DNA from 3 places in the Vibrio hippocampi genome. Region 2 is predicted to be linked to each of the others. Evidence: predicted binding sites of a transcription regulator. Region 2 holds the regulator's gene; each other region holds the start of a gene.
The links. Region 2 encodes PurR, which represses purine synthesis genes. Its sites were predicted from a motif close to TNANGNAAACGTTTNCNTNA; they were not measured.
Positions count from the first base shown of each region.

Region 1 (5,857 bases), 420 kb from region 2:
AAGACTGTGTGGTGGTCGTCTCTCACAATGGTCCTGCCGCCAACGGCATGCCTGAACTGCATAAATTAATGCCAATCTTAGGAAACCTGCAAAAAGCCGGTTATAAGGTCGCCCTCGTAACCGATGGTCGACTGTCTGGCGCATCCGGCAAGGTTCCCTCTGTCATTCACCTCTCCCCTGAAGCCACTCGCGGTGGCGCAATTGGTTTAATTAGAGATGGTGATAAGATTCGTATTGATTGCACCACCGGCTTAATCGAAGCGTTGGTCGATATTGAGCAGCGGGAGTCGCAGTATGTTGATTTAACACCGCAACAAACAACATGGGGACGTCAACTATTCGACTGTGCAAGACAGAATGTTTCGTCAGCGGAAGAAGGGGCTAGCTTTATTGTTTAGTTACACATAGTGGTTTAGTTACACATAATGGTTTAGCAGCACAGAATGGCTTTGCAGCACATCGTTGTTTAGTCGTACATGGGCTGCCTCTTTTATATTGTCTGCTTCTTTTCTGGCTCACGCATCTAAGACATCTATGGTAAATTGTTGGCTCATTAAGCGTTAACTTCACGGTTCTTCCCATACCGACAAGGAGAGCCAACAATACCACCGCTGAAAGGAATCAAGCGATAAATGACCAAAGTCACCCTAACGGGATTTATCATCGTCCCACAAGACGAACTCAATGCCGTCAAACGCGCTCTACCCGACCATATTAAGCTTACATTGCAAGAGCCGGGATGCATTAGCTTTAGTGTCACCGTCAGTCCTGACAACCCTTGCCGTTATGATGTATATGAAGAATTTATCGATCAATCGGCCTTTTCCGCCCACCAGCAGCGTGTTAAATCTTCCTATTGGGGGCAAGTCACCGCGAATGTTGAGCGCCATTACACGATCTCTGAGCAATGAGCTAAGCTTTAAAACGGTATTCTGTTTGCCCTTGATTCATTGGTCTATTTTCTACCTTCAGTTTTCGTTCAAGACAAAATTGTATCTATTGACGCTTTATGTTTATATTGCGCAATAGACGTTAAGCAGTATGGAAGTCCAAATGGTCGATATTACAATCCTAGACGGCGGTATGGGGCGTGAGCTAAAGCAGATCGGCGCGCCCTTTTCTCAACCACTTTGGAGTGCTCAGGCGCTCATCGAGTCACCTCAGCATGTTAAGCAGGTACATCAATCTTTCATCAACGCAGGGGCAGAGATCATCACGGTCAATAGCTATGCCTGTGTTCCCTTTCATCTCGGCGAGGAGCTTTACGCTCAGCAAGGGGCGAATCTTGCTCAACAAGCGGCGCAACTTGCTCGTGAAGCGGTGGTAGAATCACAAAAACCGGTGCGAGTTGCCGGGGCAATTCCTCCTCCTTTTGGTTCCTATCGTCCTGATCTCTTTGAAGCAGAACGCGCAGAGCAAATCTGTTTAGACTTATTCCAAGCGCAAGATAGTCATGTCGATCTTTGGTTGGTTGAGACCGTATCTAGCCTGGCTGAGGCCGACGTGTTCTGCAAAGTCTTATCGCAAACAGACAAAACTTGCTATATCGCCTACACCCTACAAGATGAGATCAGTTCCGTATCACGCCTCCGCTCAGGAGAATTGGTGACGGATGCCGTTGAAAAACTTCTGCATACTCAAGCCGCGGGCATCTTTTTTAATTGTTCTATTCCAGAGGTTATTGAGCAAGCAATCAAAGACGTCAATAAGGTATTAAGCCAAACCGGCAAGACTCTCGATATTGGCGTGTACGCCAATAGCTTTACACCGATCCATTCCGACCATAAAGCGAATGACCGCTTTCAAGGATTACGCAACGTGTCTGAACATGAGTATCTGGAGTTTGCCAAGCAATGGCAGAGTTTAGGCGCAAATATCATCGGTGGATGTTGTGGTATTTCACCCAGTCATATTCAACAGCTAAGAAAGTGGAAAGATACGCTGAAGTAGCTTTTGGAAAGGCGTTTTTGCAAAATAGCTTGTAAAAAGTAGCTGGGTAAAGCTGTATTGAGCATCACAATCTGATCGTCATTCAAGCCAATAACAACAGGCACAAAAAAGCCCTCAAATGAGGGCTTAATTCAAACTAATCAATCCGTTGATTATGCGTAAACAGGCAGAGACTGACAGATAGCCAGAACTTTCTGTTTTGTTGCTTCAATCACGTCTTGGTTATCAAGGTTATCGAGAACATCACACATCCAGTTCGCCAGATCTTTTGCGTTGTCGACCGTGAAGCCACGACGAGTAATCGCTGGAGTACCAACACGGATACCCGATGTAACAAACGGGCTACGTGGGTCATTAGGAACTGAGTTTTTGTTGACGGTAATATTAGCAGCACCCAGCGCAGCATCTGCTTCTTTACCCGTGATGTCTTTGTCGATAAGGTCAACAAGGAACAAGTGGTTTTCTGTGCTGTTTGATACGATTTTATAACCGCGCTCTTGGAACTGAGCCACCATCGCTTTTGCGTTTTGTACTACGCGCGCTTGATACTCTTTAAACTCAGGCTCCATCGCTTCTTTGAAAGCCACTGCTTTACCTGCAATCACGTGCATCAAAGGACCACCTTGACCGCCAGGGAATACCGCTGAGTTCAGCTTCTTATACATATCTTCACCAGCATTCGATAGGATAAGACCGCCACGAGGACCCGCTAGTGTTTTGTGAGTTGTAGTTGTTACAACGTGCGCATGTGGCACTGGCGTTGGGTAGACGCCCGCGGCAATCAGACCCGCAACGTGCGCCATATCAACAAATAGGAAAGCGTCCACTTTATCTGCGATTTCACGCATACGTGCCCAGTCAACCACTTGGCTGTAAGCAGAGAAACCACCGATAATCATTTTCGGCTTATGCTCAAGCGCTAATTGCTCCATTTCGTCATAGTTGATCTGACCCGCTTCATCAATGCCGTAAGGAATAACGTTGTAATGCTTACCTGAGAAGTTAACCGGAGAACCGTGCGTAAGGTGACCACCGTGAGCTAGGCTCATACCTAGAACAGTATCGCCAGGATTAAGCAGCGCCATGTAAACCGCGCTGTTCGCTTGAGAGCCTGAGTGTGGCTGTACATTCGCATACTCACAATCAAACAGTTGGCAAGCGCGATCGATCGCTAATGCTTCTGCTTTATCTACATATTCACAACCGCCATAGTAACGCTTGCCTGGGTAGCCTTCTGCGTACTTGTTAGTAAGTTGCGAGCCTTGCGCTTCCATTACGCGTGGGCTGGTGTAGTTTTCTGAAGCGATAAGCTCGATGTGCTCTTCTTGACGAAGGGTCTCTTCTTGAATAGCCGCAAATAGCTCCGCATCGTAATCGGCGATGTTCATATCACGCTTTAGCATCTGTATCTCCTGACTCAGATATGACTGAAAGTTTCAAAAAAACCACATAATGACCAAAAGCAAACGTTTTCGTCACCACATTTGATGACTGGCATAATACATAATTTGATCTAGGTCATAAAGAAAAAATTGGCTTTTTCTCATGTTGTTTTTTCATAGTAACACTCCGTTGGTTCATATATTGGTATATAGCCGCCATGCAAACCCCAAGTGTCAATTATTCTATTTACACTGTGTAAAATTTGAATTACATAGATTTACCGCAATTTTTATCCGCTAGCTACCGAAAAGATCATCTTTTTACTACTATTAGCCTCCATTTACACCAGATAGATTTAGCCACTGATGGAAAAACACACAGCAAAAGAAGACTGGATTGCGATTCTAACTGGCACCTTTATCGTTGCCCAAGGGGTCTTTTTTCTTCAATCAGCACACCTAATTACCGGCGGCACAACAGGTCTTGCCCTACTTATCAGTCAATTTACACCTTTTACGTTTGGTGTACTTTACTTTTTAGCTAACTGTCCTTTTTACTTGCTAGCATGGCAACGCTTTGGGCGGCAGTTTGCCATTAACAGTGCCGTTTCTGGCGCTTTGGTTTCTATCTTTGCTGATCATCTGTATTTACTGATTTCACTCGAATCGATTAGCGACATTTACTGTGCCATTACTGGTGGATTGTTGATGGGCTTAGGTATGTTGATCCTATTCCGTCACCGTTCAAGTCTGGGTGGCTTCAACGTACTGTGTTTGCTTATTCAAGATAAGTTTGGGATTTCTGTTGGTAAATCTCAGATGGTGATTGACGCTTGCATCCTGATTTCGTCTTTGTTCTTCGTGACACCTTGGATTATCGGCTTGTCGATTCTTGGCGCATTCGCGCTGAATCTAGTACTTGCAATGAATCACAAACCGTATCGTTATTCGGTAAGCTACGGTTCATAACCTTACAGTGAAATTTGAAGCACAATTCACTCTGCGCCAAACTAAAAAAACAAAAGACTTTGGGGGTCACTTCAAAGCCTTTTGTTTAATACCGAAATTCTTAGAGGTAGTTATCAATTAACATAATGCGTGTTTCATAAGGGCGTAGAACCAGGTGATTGGAAGCAATCGCGCCAGTCGCATTATGATAGTTAGAAAGTAGGTTGTTGGCTTTACTCATATCAAAGCGCTCAGGTAACACACACTCCACTTCTTCGCCGTAATAGTTATTGACACACAACAGCGTTTGCTTTGCGTTTTGGCGAGCATAAGCAAAAATGCGTTTGTGTTTTGGCAGTAAATCCTCGTAGCGACCATCCGTAATCACAGGAACTTGTTTACGCAGTTCAATCAAGCGTTTATAGAAGTAGAACACTGAGTTCAAATCCGCAATAGCCGCTTCTGCGTTGATGCTAGTATAATTTTGAGCGACTTCTAACCACGGCGCGCCTACTGTGAAGCCTGCATGTTTAGCGCTATTCCATTGCATTGGTGTACGTGAGTTATCACGCGACTTCTGCGCCAAAATTGCCATCATATCTTCGTGTGCAATGCCATCACGGTTGACCATGATATCGTACATATTGGTGCTTTCAACATCGCGATATTGGCTGATTTCAGTATAACTTGGGTTGGTCATACCAATTTCTTCGCCTTGGTAAATATAAGGCGTCCCTTGCATCATATGAATAGACGCCGCCAGCATCTTGGCTGATTCTACTCGATATTGTTGGTCGTCACCTAAACGACTTACAACACGAGGCTGGTCGTGATTGCACCAGAACAGTGCGCCCCACCCTTTGCCATTCAAGCCAGTTTGCCAATGGTTGAAAATCTGCTTCAGTTGGATGAAATCAAACGGCGCTTTGGTCCACTTGTCACCATCGGGATAATCAATTTTTAGATGATGGAAGTTGAACACCATCGATAGCTCTTTACCATCTTGCGCCGAGTACTGTTGGCAATGCTCTAGCGTGGTTGAAGACATTTCACCAACCGTCACGCTGCCGTATTTTTGGAATACCGCTTCGCTGATCTCTTGAAGGTATTCGTGCACACGTGGCCCATCAGTATAGAAACGGCGACCATCACCAGTATCATCACTAGGGAAATCTTGCTGCTTAGAAATCAGGTTGATTACATCTAGACGGAAACCATCAACGCCCTTCTCCGCCCAGAAACTGATAACTTCTTTAACTTCTTCACGCACTACTGAGTTTTCCCAGTTAAGATCCGCTTGCTCTTTAGCAAAGAGGTGTAAGTAGTACTGACCCGTCATTTCATCCAGCGCCCAAGCATTACCGCCAAACTTTGATTGCCAGTTGTTTGGCTCTGCGCCATTGATGGGGTCTTTCCAGATGTAGTAGTCGCGGTATGGACTGTTTTTGTCGCCGAGTGCCGACTGAAACCACTGATGTTCTGTCGACGTATGGTTCACAACGATGTCCATGATGATTCGAATACCAAGTTGGTGAGCCTCTACCAACAAGCTATCGAAATCTTGCATAGTGCCGAAT
Region 1 is NZ_CAKLCM010000002.1:252,092-257,948, reverse strand. It holds gene edd (phosphogluconate dehydratase) at 1-398, shown strand, start outside; gene L9Q39_RS03635 (putative quinol monooxygenase) at 633-911, shown strand; gene L9Q39_RS03630 (homocysteine S-methyltransferase family protein) at 1,054-1,950, shown strand; gene glyA (serine hydroxymethyltransferase) at 2,103-3,353, opposite strand; gene L9Q39_RS03620 (YitT family protein) at 3,699-4,301, shown strand; gene treC (alpha,alpha-phosphotrehalase) at 4,402-5,857, opposite strand, start outside.
Region 1: glyA (serine hydroxymethyltransferase) is a predicted target of PurR. The motif match lies at 3,409-3,428, and genes of this name have one in related genera.

Region 2 (5,857 bases):
ATAAAACTTATCACCATCCTACAAGTAAAGAGTGGGTGGTATTTGTGCATGGAGCAGGCGGCAGTTCCTCTATCTGGTTTAAGCAAATTAGAGCCTATCGCGAACACTTTAATTTACTGTTTGTCGATTTAAGAGGGCATGGAAAGTCGAACAATCTGCTAAAAGGCATTATTTCTAATCAATACACCTTTAAGTCCGTCACAATGGACATACTGAAAGTGTTGGACCATCTAAAAATTCAGAGCGCTCACTTTGTGGGGATGTCATTGGGAACCATCATCGTGCGTAATCTGGCTGAGATTGCGACCGACCGTGTCACCTCAATGGTGCTGGGTGGTGCTGTGACGCGCTTCAACACTCGTTCTCAGATCTTGGTTAAGATCGGCAATATGAGCAAACACGTGATTCCGTATATGTGGCTCTATCGCCTGTTTGCGTACATTGTCATGCCGCAACGAGGTCAAAAAGAGTCTAGACTCATGTTTGTTCATGAGGCCAAGAAACTGTGTCAAAAAGAGTTCAAACGTTGGTATGAACTTACCTCTGAAGTGAATCCATTGAACCGTTACTTTAAAGATAGAGAACTGCCGATTCCCACGCTGTATTTGATGGGCGATCAGGACTATATGTTTATTAAGCCGGTAAAAGAAATGGTCGCAGAGCATAAGTCGAGTCAATTACTAGAGATTAACGACTGTGGGCATGTTTGTAATGTGGAACGTCCAGAAGAGTTTAATCGTTACTCCATCGCGTTTATTCGTTCGGTACGCGCCTGTTAAGATTTGACCTCACTGATATTCGGTTGCATGCAATTCCAGCAAATATCGAATTGCGCTTCATTTTCTTCCTCACAGGCTTGGCAAAGCCACATTAAGCCTTCTCCCGCGTTTGATAGGTTGATCTGCCAATTTTCTATGGTACGTTTAGCCTCCGGTGCTCGACGCGTGTCTATTAGCCACACGTAAGGTAGAGTACTTTCGTCAAACGGCACTTCACCGCGCAATCCATACAACGACTCTCCTCGTACCTCAGATTGTATTCCCTGCGAAACTAACTGCTGATGTGCGATATGGGCTTCAGCAGGGGAGTTGGCAATAAATATCTTCATCTATTCTTGAACCTGTGGTGTTTGTCTAAATTTGTTCATTAACCACTTGGTGATTATTGGGAACAAGCCAAGCAATGCAAAAGAAGCGAGTACAGTCGGAGAAACGATACCTGCTAGGCTATCAATATTCGCCAACTGCGTACCAGCATTAAGGTAAACCGCGGTACCCGGAAGCATACCTAACTGACTCACCAGATAGAACTTACTAGCTTTAATCGGGGTTAATCCCATCAAGAGATTGATTAAGAAAAAAGGAAATACCGGGATAAGGCGCAATGACAGCAGGTAAAATGCGCCGTCTTTACGAACGCCTTCATTGATGGTGGTTAACTTAGAAGCGAATTTGGATTGGACCCAGTCGCGCAAGAAAAACCGACTGCTTAAAAAGGCGAGTGTTGCGCCAATTGTACTCGCGAATGAAACTAAGCCTAAACTGGTCCAAAAACCAAACAGCGCGGCACCTAGTAACGTCACTACAGCGGCACCGGGTATAGAAAATGCGGTAATAGCGATATACGCAAAAAAGTAAATTGATGTCGCTAAAACAAAATTAGCGTCAATAAATTCCGCTAACGCGAGTTGCTGAGCTTTAGCATTTTCAAGAGTCAGATATTGACCGAAATGGATACCCGCCCAAACAACGAGGATAACCAGTAACACCCCGACAATGAGTTTTTTACTTGGGGAGCGCTTGGGCGTGTCATGAGTTTGCTTCGTCATCTTTTTTATCCTCTGTCTATATCACTCTATAGTTTAGTAGACAGGTGGATGAGCGAATAACTTTCATCAATAGTAAATTAAATGGGTCTGAAAAAGTCGTTACTATTTCTCATGACTCAGCGAAGTCTTTCGCCTTTCAGCCAAGCCAACCAACGCGAATTAAATTAACTCAGCAAGCTGCTGACGCTTGTCTTGGGGAATCACCGACCAGTGTTTGCCCTCAATTGCGCCTTCAAGCGCCCATAGCAATTCGATACTCACGTTGCCTTTATGTGTGCGTTGGATAGCTTTAAAAGCTTCTACGGAGCCTTGTTGTTGCAATTCAGACACCGAATCAATGCCCGCTTTCTTTAGCATGCGTTCGGTTGTGAGTCGCAAGTTCGGAAGATCTTTAAGTCGAATCGAGGTTGGTTTTTGTTGGGCAATCTTGGCCTGCTTAGCCACCTGTAATGCTTCTTTTGCGTACTCAATGATCTTTTCTGGGGTTTGCCAATAAGCGTCAGGTAGCGCGAAATAGTTGGTGACCACAGGAAACCCACGTTTTTGGTAAACGTAAGGATGGTATGCCAGTTGCTGAAATTTGGTTGCCGTTGATTTGTCTGCACGAATATGAATGCGATCATTGACGACGAGTGCAAACATCGTGTCGTCAATAAATATTCCGAAGCCACCGAACATTGAGCGTGATTTGACCACGCCGATTTCGGAAAACAGCTTCATCGAATTTGTTAAGATAGGTTTATCCATGTTTCTTATTTCTCGGTTTCTATAACTACGCCACCTAGATCAGGTCCGAGAGATTAGCAAAACAGAGGTTATTAATTGTTAGCAAAGTTTGAGAATTTGCTGTTAATTCCTCTGCTGCCATCGGTAACCCCGCTACCTACCTGATTGGGTTTAGGCCGGAGGCTTTGCGTCCCACCTTTTCAAGTGGTTTGCCCTGTGCGTGACAAGCTAAAGAATAAAGGAAAAGCGATTCGATAACGGAGGCTTGACCTGTGAAGTGTGATGTTGGTTCAAAAAATAGAGTGGTTAGAAAGCAATGAATCGACTAGTTCTGTCATGAGAGTAAAAGCCCGCGTCGGGCTTTTATTACAAACATTGCTAGCTGATGAAAGTTATCTGTTGAGATCCAATACGGAATCACGCTCAATGATTTCTGGATGCATCTCGAAAATACGCTTGTCATGACCTTTATCTTTGATACGCTCAAGCAAAATTTCAAAGGCGTTTTTACCCACGCGTCGCTTCGGTTGGTGAACCGTCGTTAGCGGTGGAGAGAAGTATTCCGCAAGTTCAATGTTATCGTAGCCAATCACAGAGATATCTTCAGGGACTTTGACACCAAGTTGCTGAAGGCGACTCATTAAGCCAAGTGCCATTGTGTCATTAAAACAGAACACAGCCGTTGGACGATCTTCCATCGCCGCGATTCGGTTTGCTGCAATGACTGCGGTATCACACTCGAAATTACCCTCAAGGATTCGGTCAGCTTTCATTTCGATGCCCGCTTCGGTCATGGCTCGCTTATAACCATCAATACGCTCTTGGCAGACGGCTTTTTCCAGATGACCACTTAAACAAGCGATATCGGTATGACCTTTACCAATCAGGAATTTAGTGGCTAGATAGCCACCTTCTTCTGAGTTATCAATGATTTTATCCGCTTGTGAGCTTTCTGGGCCCCAGTCCATGATAACTTTTGGTATATCGGCATGGCGATCAAGCATTTCTAACAACTCTTCCGTGAGGTCGGAGCACATCACCAAAATACCATCGACACGTTTTTCCGCCAGCATGCGAATATAATCGCGCTGCTTCTCATATACACCACCTGTGTTACACAGAATTAGGGTATAGCCTTGGCGATAACAGTAACTTTCTACACCGTCGATCACTTCCGAAAAGAATAGGTTGGTTGATTGGGTCACCAACATGCCTATGGTTTTGGTCGTGTTACACTTTAAACTGCGAGCCACGGCACTTGGTGCGTAGTTAAGCTCGTCAACCGCGGCCATGACTTTTTCTTGTGTCGTTTCTGCCACGAAGCGAGTTTTGTTAATGACGTGAGAAACGGTGGTCGTTGAAACGCCAGCGAGACGAGCTACATCTTTTATCGTTGCCATCGCGATATCCTAATATCTCACCTTCTGCTTCAAAACGGACACGAAGAGAAAGTGGTAAATAAGCAAGGTTTCATGCCTATTTAAAGTTAACCAGAGCGACTATAAATCGCTGAAACGGCGAATTGTATGTCGAGCATCCATTGCAAGCAATGTAAATCTGTATAAATTTATATCAGTGGCGAGATGTGCCACTGAATTTCCAATAGAATCGGCAAGTTACGCTGACTCCTAAGGACGCAGATAAGTCAGGTCTAATTGGCAAAATGCGACTAATAGAGCACTACAGGCTGAATAAAATCCAAACTCATCGTGTTTTTCACACGCTTGACTGAATTGTTCGATCCAAGTGAGTAGGTGCTGCTCAATAAAGTCAGCTTGCTCTGAGAACGCTTCGTTAAGATGTTTTTCAGCCTCAAGTTCGTTGCTGCGAATAATGAGGTTGCCAAGATAATCTAATTCAATGGCGAGGTGATCCGCGGGTTCATTGAGATCTTTCGTGACGGCAATATTGTGCTTGGTTAATAATTGCTGCATTTGTAAAGCGGGTTCGCCATTAAGAAGACCGGATTTATCAAGATAAATTGAAGCGTATGGCAGTGCGCCATGTTTATCACTTTTCAAGAAAAGCTCGCAGAAGTCGGCGGATAGTTCGAGTTGAGCATCGTGGCGAACCTGCAGACGGTTCAGTGCGTCCACCAATTTGTCGATAGGTTGTTTTAGCGCTTCGTTTTCACCTAACCCAGACAAGAAAGCGCGGATCTCTGGCGATTGATATTGCTCTAGTTCACTTTCTGTTAACTCTTTGGTGAATAAACTTGATAACCACCAGTAGATTTCTGCGCGTTGTTCATTAAAGGCTTTTACTTCTTGCACTTTGGTACTCTCCAGCAAATATTCTATGGGTATATACCCAAGTTATTCATAGTGTAGACAAAAAATATGAATAACAGTCACTCACAATGTGAAAAAAAACCAAACAATATAAAGTAATATGAATAAATTAAAACTAAACTTTGAAGCATAAGGAATGGGGTGCGTATTGGCGTGGTGCTGAATCAAGGTTTTCTTAAATAAATAGACTCACTGCTAGTATCTTGAAGCGTAACGCTTAAAATGGCAGTGGGGTCAAGATTAGAAGAAGTAGAAACAATGAAATATCATGTTTTGGTCGTCGAAGATGATGTCGTGACAAGAAGCAAACTCGTGGGTTACTTTGAACACGAAGGCTATCTCGTCAGTGAAGCTGAAAACGGTGAGCAGATGAGACAAGTGCTGTCTGAATCGAGTGTCGATCTGGTGATGCTAGATATCAATCTGCCGGGCGAGGATGGTTTAACCCTTACCCGTGAATTAAGAAGCCAATCAGACATCGGTATTGTGCTGGTGACTGGGCGCACCGACAGCATCGATCGTATCGTTGGTCTCGAAATGGGCGCTGACGACTATGTGACGAAACCGTTTGAATATCGTGAGTTACTGGTCAGAGTGAAGAATTTACTTTGGCGTATTGCTCTGGCGCGAAAAACGCCGGTGGACAAAGGTAGTGATAAGCAAGAAAGTAAACTGCATTTTGGTGATTGGATATTTGATAAACAGCGCCGCTCACTGACGAATGGTGGGGAACCAGTAAAACTCACCAAGGCAGAATATGAATTGCTTGTGGCGTTATCTTCTTATCCTAATCAGGTGCTCAGCCGAGAGCGCATACTTAATATGATCAGTCATCGAGTAGATGCACCCAATGACCGTACTATTGACGTATTGATCCGCCGCATGCGCGCTAAAATGGAGCTAGACCCGAAAAACCCGCAGATATTTATTACCGTACACGGTGAAGGGTATATGTTCGCCGACTAAAAAATACAGGCATTGCCAATGGCAATGCCTGTATTTTGATGCCGTC
Region 2 is NZ_CAKLCM010000002.1:668,685-674,541, forward strand. It holds gene L9Q39_RS05505 (alpha/beta fold hydrolase) at 1-779, shown strand, start outside; gene L9Q39_RS05510 (putative signal transducing protein) at 776-1,108, opposite strand; gene L9Q39_RS05515 (TVP38/TMEM64 family protein) at 1,109-1,828, opposite strand; gene L9Q39_RS05520 (TfoX/Sxy family DNA transformation protein) at 1,988-2,575, opposite strand; cyclic di-GMP riboswitch class I at 2,695-2,778, opposite strand; gene purR (HTH-type transcriptional repressor PurR) at 2,947-3,954, opposite strand; gene torD (molecular chaperone TorD) at 4,183-4,827, opposite strand; gene torR (two-component system response regulator TorR) at 5,104-5,811, shown strand.

Region 3 (5,857 bases), 500 kb from region 2:
CCGGGTAATCAGGCTCCGACCGAAAAGTTGTAACGGTTGCGCTTCTACAAGTCAGCACTTCAATAAGTAGTCAGCACTCTCACAAGCAAACTCTCCCAACAATAAACAACCAAATAAACAAACAACCAAATAAACAAAAAGCGATAACCCTTGGGTTATCGCTTTTTTAATAAAATGATGCGATTCAGCGAATAGCTAATCAGTTGCTAGCATGACCTTGTGGACCAAGTTCATTACCATCAAGACAAGCTTTGCCATCGACCATAGTCAATCGCTCCTCAACAAACCATTTCACCACGAGTGGGTAAATCTGGTGTTCTTGAGTTTGAATACGCTGTTCTAGTGTTTCCACGGTGTCATCATCAAATACTGGCACCTTAGCTTGCAACACAATAGGACCGCCATCGAGCTTTTCGGTCACAAAATGGATGGTGGTTCCATGATGTTCATCGCAGTTGTCGATTGCACGCTGGTGAGTATGAAGCCCCGGATACTTGGGTAATAGCGATGGGTGAATGTTAAGCATACGCCCCATGTAGTGACGCACAAAGTCGCCACTTAAAATACGCATATAACCCGCTAGTACCACCAAGTCAGGTTCATGAGCATCAATGCGGCGCATTAATGCTTCATCAAAGGCTTCTCTGGTCTCACTAAGCTTAGGGTCAAGGAAAGCGGCTTCAGCGCCCACCTTTTTGGCACGTTCCAGTGCAAACGCTGACTCTTTATTTGAGAATACAGCGCTTACCTTTGCGTTTTCTATTGTCGATTCACAAGCATCAATAATGGCCTGTAAATTGGTTCCGTTTCCCGAGACTAGAACAACGATATTCTTCATTGATTAATTGATCTCTACTTGCTCTTCGCCAGCTTCGGCAGTTGCAATGTCACCAATGATCCAAGCATTTTCACCTTCTGCGTTGAGCAGGTCGACGGCGGCTTGTGCCTGATCTTTTGGCAGGGCAACGATAAGACCAACACCACAGTTAAAGGTGCGATACATTTCGAATGTGTCTACGTTGCCTTTCTCTTGCAGCCAATTAAAGATCGCTGGCCATTCCCAGCTGTTGCCATCAATAACGGCTTTAGTACCTTCTGGAAGTACACGAGGGATGTTTTCCCAGAAACCGCCACCAGTGATGTGCGAGATAGCGTGGATATCATGCTGCTCGATCATTTTAAGTGCTGACTTAATGTAAATTTTGGTTGGTTCTAATAGGTGTTCACCAATGGTACGCTCACCCAAAACTTCGTTCTTATCTGCGCCCGATACTTCTAGGATCTTACGGATAAGTGAGTAACCGTTTGAGTGAGGGCCGCTTGAACCAACCGCGATAAGTGCATCACCCGCGGCGACTTTGGTGCCGTCGATGATATTTTCTTTTTCCACAACGCCAACACAGAAACCGGCTACGTCGTAATCTTCGCCTTCGTACATACCTGGCATTTCAGCGGTTTCGCCACCGATGAGCGAACAACCTGCCTGTACACAGCCTTCTGCGATACCTGTGACTACGTCAGCCGCAGTATCTACGTCTAGTTTTCCTGTTGCATAGTAGTCTAGGAAAAATAGCGGCTCGCCACCTTGAACAATCAGGTCATTAACACACATTGCCACTAGATCGATACCAATGGTGTCGTGTTTGTTCATATCAAGAGCAAGACGCAGCTTCGTTCCAACACCGTCAGTGCCAGATACGAGAACAGGTTGCTTGTATTTAGTTGGCAGCTCACATAAAGCACCAAAACCACCGATGCCTCCCATCACTTCAGGGCGACGAGTGCGCTTAACCGCGCCTTTAATACGGTCTACTAATGCGTTGCCTGCATCAATGTCTACACCAGCGTCTTTATAGCTTAGGGAAGTGTTATTTCCGCTCACGGGACAGTCCTCGATATCTAAATGGATGTGAAAAGCGGCGCTATTCTAACAGGGGTTTAACTAAAAAGGAAAACGTTTGCGTAAGAAAATTCAAACTAATATCGTGCCAAGGTAACGTTTGCTTCGCTAGTCGCTGGCGTGAATGACTTTCCATTAAGAACCACTTAATCTTCAAGCGGTTTTACTGTTTATAAACCAAGCAAATTTCGCTGAAATTCGCATCTTGAGTAAGTTTGGGTATATAATCCTCAAGTTTTGTAAAATATTTCCCGGAGTAGGACATGAAAGTTGTTGAAGTAAAACATCCCCTCGTTAAGCACAAACTTGGCTTAATGCGCGAAGGAGACATCAGCACCAAACGTTTTCGTGAATTAGCGACAGAAGTAGGTAGCCTCTTAACCTACGAAGCAACCGCTGACTTTGAAACTGAAAAAGTCACCATTAATGGCTGGAATGGTCCCGTTGAAGTGGATCAGATCAAAGGTAAAAAAGTAACGGTGGTTCCTATCTTGCGTGCTGGTCTTGGCATGATGGATGGTGTACTTGAGCATGTGCCAAGTGCGCGTATCAGTGTCGTGGGTATCTACCGTGACGAAGAAACGCTAGAGCCTGTTCCATACTTTAACAAGCTTGCGTCGAACATTGATGAGCGTATCGCACTGGTTGTGGACCCAATGTTAGCCACTGGCGGCTCAATGATCGCCACTATCGATCTATTGAAAGAAAAAGGCTGTAAGCAGATCAAAGTATTAGTGCTAGTGGCGGCTCCAGAAGGGATTGAAGCGTTAGAGAAAGCGCACCCAGACGTAGAGATGTACACAGCGGCTATCGATGAATGCCTCAATGACAAAGGCTATATCGTTCCTGGTCTTGGTGATGCGGGCGATAAGATCTTCGGTACTCAATAATAGTGACTGTATAAATAATAGCGATTGTGTAAATAATAGCGACGGTTTATAAGTCAGGTGCTTATCCGTTAGACGATTAAGCGCAAGATACGAATAAAAATGGCTGCCCAAATAGGCAGCCATTTTTTATTTGCTGAGTTCGAGATTAATCTTCGATTTGCGTGTTATCAACAACGCGATTTTCGCCAAGATCGTGCGGTAGGATCAGGTTGAGGAGAATCGCCACGATACCGCAAAGGCTGACACCTTGTAGACTGAATTCGCCGATGCCAAATGCCATCCCACCAATACCAAACACAAGGGTAATTGCCACAATCACAAGGTTGCGTGATTTATGCAGGTCAACATGGTTCTTAATCAGAGTATTTAGACCGACGGTCGCAATAGAACCAAATAGCAGAATCATGATGCCGCCCATGACTGGTACAGGAATGGTCTGTAGAATCGCGCCCAGTTTACCTACCAATGCAAGTACGATAGCGGTAACGGCAGCCCAAGTCATAATCACAGGGTTGAATGCTTTAGTCAGCATAACTGCACCGGTAACTTCACTATAAGTTGTGTTAGGTGGCGCGCCCATCATAGAAGCGGCGATAGTCGCAACCCCGTCACCAGCAATAGTACGGTGAAGACCCGGTTTCTTCAGATAGTCTTTACCCGTTACATTTGAGATTGCCAACATATCACCCACGTGTTCAACCGCGGGTGCGATCGCTACAGGCAACATGAACAAAATAGCATTGATATTGAATTCTGGAGCGGTGAAGTTTGGCAGTGCAAGCCAAGCGGCTTCATATATCGGAGTAAAATCAACCACACCGAAAAACAGTGCCGTCACATAGCCTGAGGCGATACCACTCACAATTGGCAGTAGCTTTAGGAAACCGCGAGCAAATACGCTCACACCAATCGTGACCAGTAGAGAGATGCCAGAAATCCATAGTGCCGCATCGCCATTCACTAACTGAACCGCACCGTCACCGGTTTTACCTAGCGCCATGTTTACTGCGACTGGCGCAAGTCCAAGACCAATCACCATGATAACGGGACCCACAACAACCGGTGGTAGCAGTTTATGAATGATTGCCACCCCTTTCACTTTGATCACTGCACCAAGAATGACATAAACCACACCAGCAGCCATAAGACCACCCATAGTTGCGCCTACGCCCCAAGTTTGCACACCAAACATAATGGGTGCAATAAAGGCAAAAGAGGAAGCGAGAAAGATGGGCACACTTCGTTTGGTCATTAGTTGGAATAACAAGGTACCGACACCTGCGCCAAATAGTGCAACGTTAGGGTCAAGGCCAGTCAATAGCGGTACAAGAACCAAGGAGCCAAATGCGACAAACAGCATTTGAGAACCTTGAATGATCGTCTTCATAATTCAATATCCATGTTGTTAATGATATTGCCCACGAAATTTGGACAAATTGGCGCTATTTTAACACCTTGAAACGTTTGCGCGATTGATTTTGATTCGGAAATTGAAAATAAATGACAGAATGTTCAACAATATTGCCAAAAATGAATCGGTGCGATTTGCGTCGCACCGTGAGAGAGAAAGACACCGCGTCAATACGGCGAAAAAATACGCCTAACGAATTGCCTTTTCAGTGGGTTATTACTGGTTTAGTGAGCGATAAATCACACAAGCTTGAACATGTTGGCTTGCTCAGTGGTGTAGACTTGCTTATCATTTCTACTTATATCTTGGTGATTTAGGAACCTTATGCGTAATTTAACTTGGTTGTTGGTGGCTTTGACTTCACTACCAGCATTGGCACTAACCAACGTAGATGTGTACTCCACGGTTGTGATTGTTGAGCCAGAGGCGCCAAATTCCGATGAAGTGGCACGTCAGCAAGGCATGACAGAAGTATTGGTACGCGCCAGTGGTAATCAAAACATTGCAAGTAACGCGGTGATCAAGAAAGCGTTAGGCCAAAGTTCACGTTATATCAGCCAGCTGGGCTATACCCAAAAGCAAGGTCAGCAAGCGCTGCGCGTCCGGTTTAATAGCGATCAAATTCAGGTGCTGCTAAAACAAGCAGAGCAATCTACTTGGCCGGCAGAGCGTAAAAACGTCATGGTATGGCTGGTGCAAGATTCCGGTTATGATCGCGAGATTTTATGGGAACACAGTGATTCGACTTTGATTGCAGACCTCAAACAAGAGGCGCAGCGTCGGGGCTTGCCAGTAACTTTGCCGATTGGTGACTTTGATGACATGACCGGCGTGCAGGCGACGGATTTATGGGGTGGATTTGTCAATCCAGTGGCAAGCGCAACGCAAAGATACCCAGTGGATGCGGTGGCGGTAATAAGAGCCGATAGCTCGGGTTTGCGTTGGACGCTGTATGATCAAACGCCGCAGCAGTTGCTTCAATCTCAGCAGCAACCGATACAAGCTAAAGTTTCAGGTGAAGACGCAATGGCACTGGTTATCGATCAGATAAGTGACTATTTCGCCAACCAACATGCGAGTCCAGTGGTATCAGGCGAAAGTGCTGGGATGATTGCGGTTCAGTTTAATCAAATGAGTGACGCTTCTTCATTCTTTAATCTCGAAAGACAACTGACACAATTTTCCTCTACAGCAAAAGCAGAAATCGCCGAGGTGCGTGGTGATACAGTTATTGTGCGTGTCTATTTGATTGGTTCAGTCGAGTCTTTTAAGCAGGAAGTGCTTAAATCGGGCATGGTGGAATTGGAAAGTGAGTCCATTGTTGCGCCTTTAGGGGAGAGTAATGGAGTTTCCGGTGAAACTTCCGCTCCCGCCCTTGAAGGTCAGAGTTCGGACTCTGCCGCGACTGACGCTTCGCTCTCTGCTGGTGAGACAGAAGTAAACAGTGACACGTTACCTGTGTCAGAAAACCAAACCGCATCAAAAGACGTAAACGGCTTACCAAACGAATCGCAGAGTTCAGGATTGGTTGCGGTACCGAGCTTGATATTTAACGTTAAATAATAGAAAAGGGACGAATTATCGTCCCTTTTTTTACTCTTCAAATGTGGCTTTTTCTTGCTTTTCGACCTTAGATAGCCTTGGCAACTTTAAGCC
Region 3 is NZ_CAKLCM010000002.1:165,815-171,671, forward strand. It holds gene L9Q39_RS03220 (class II glutamine amidotransferase) at 1-33, shown strand, start outside; gene purN (phosphoribosylglycinamide formyltransferase) at 200-838, opposite strand; gene purM (phosphoribosylformylglycinamidine cyclo-ligase) at 842-1,882, opposite strand; gene upp (uracil phosphoribosyltransferase) at 2,164-2,790, shown strand; gene L9Q39_RS03240 (uracil-xanthine permease family protein) at 2,936-4,177, opposite strand; gene L9Q39_RS03245 (DUF2066 domain-containing protein) at 4,526-5,764, shown strand; gene L9Q39_RS03250 (DUF2069 domain-containing protein) at 5,795-5,857, opposite strand, start outside.
Region 3: purM (phosphoribosylformylglycinamidine cyclo-ligase) is a predicted target of PurR. The motif match lies at 1,947-1,966, and genes of this name have one in related genera.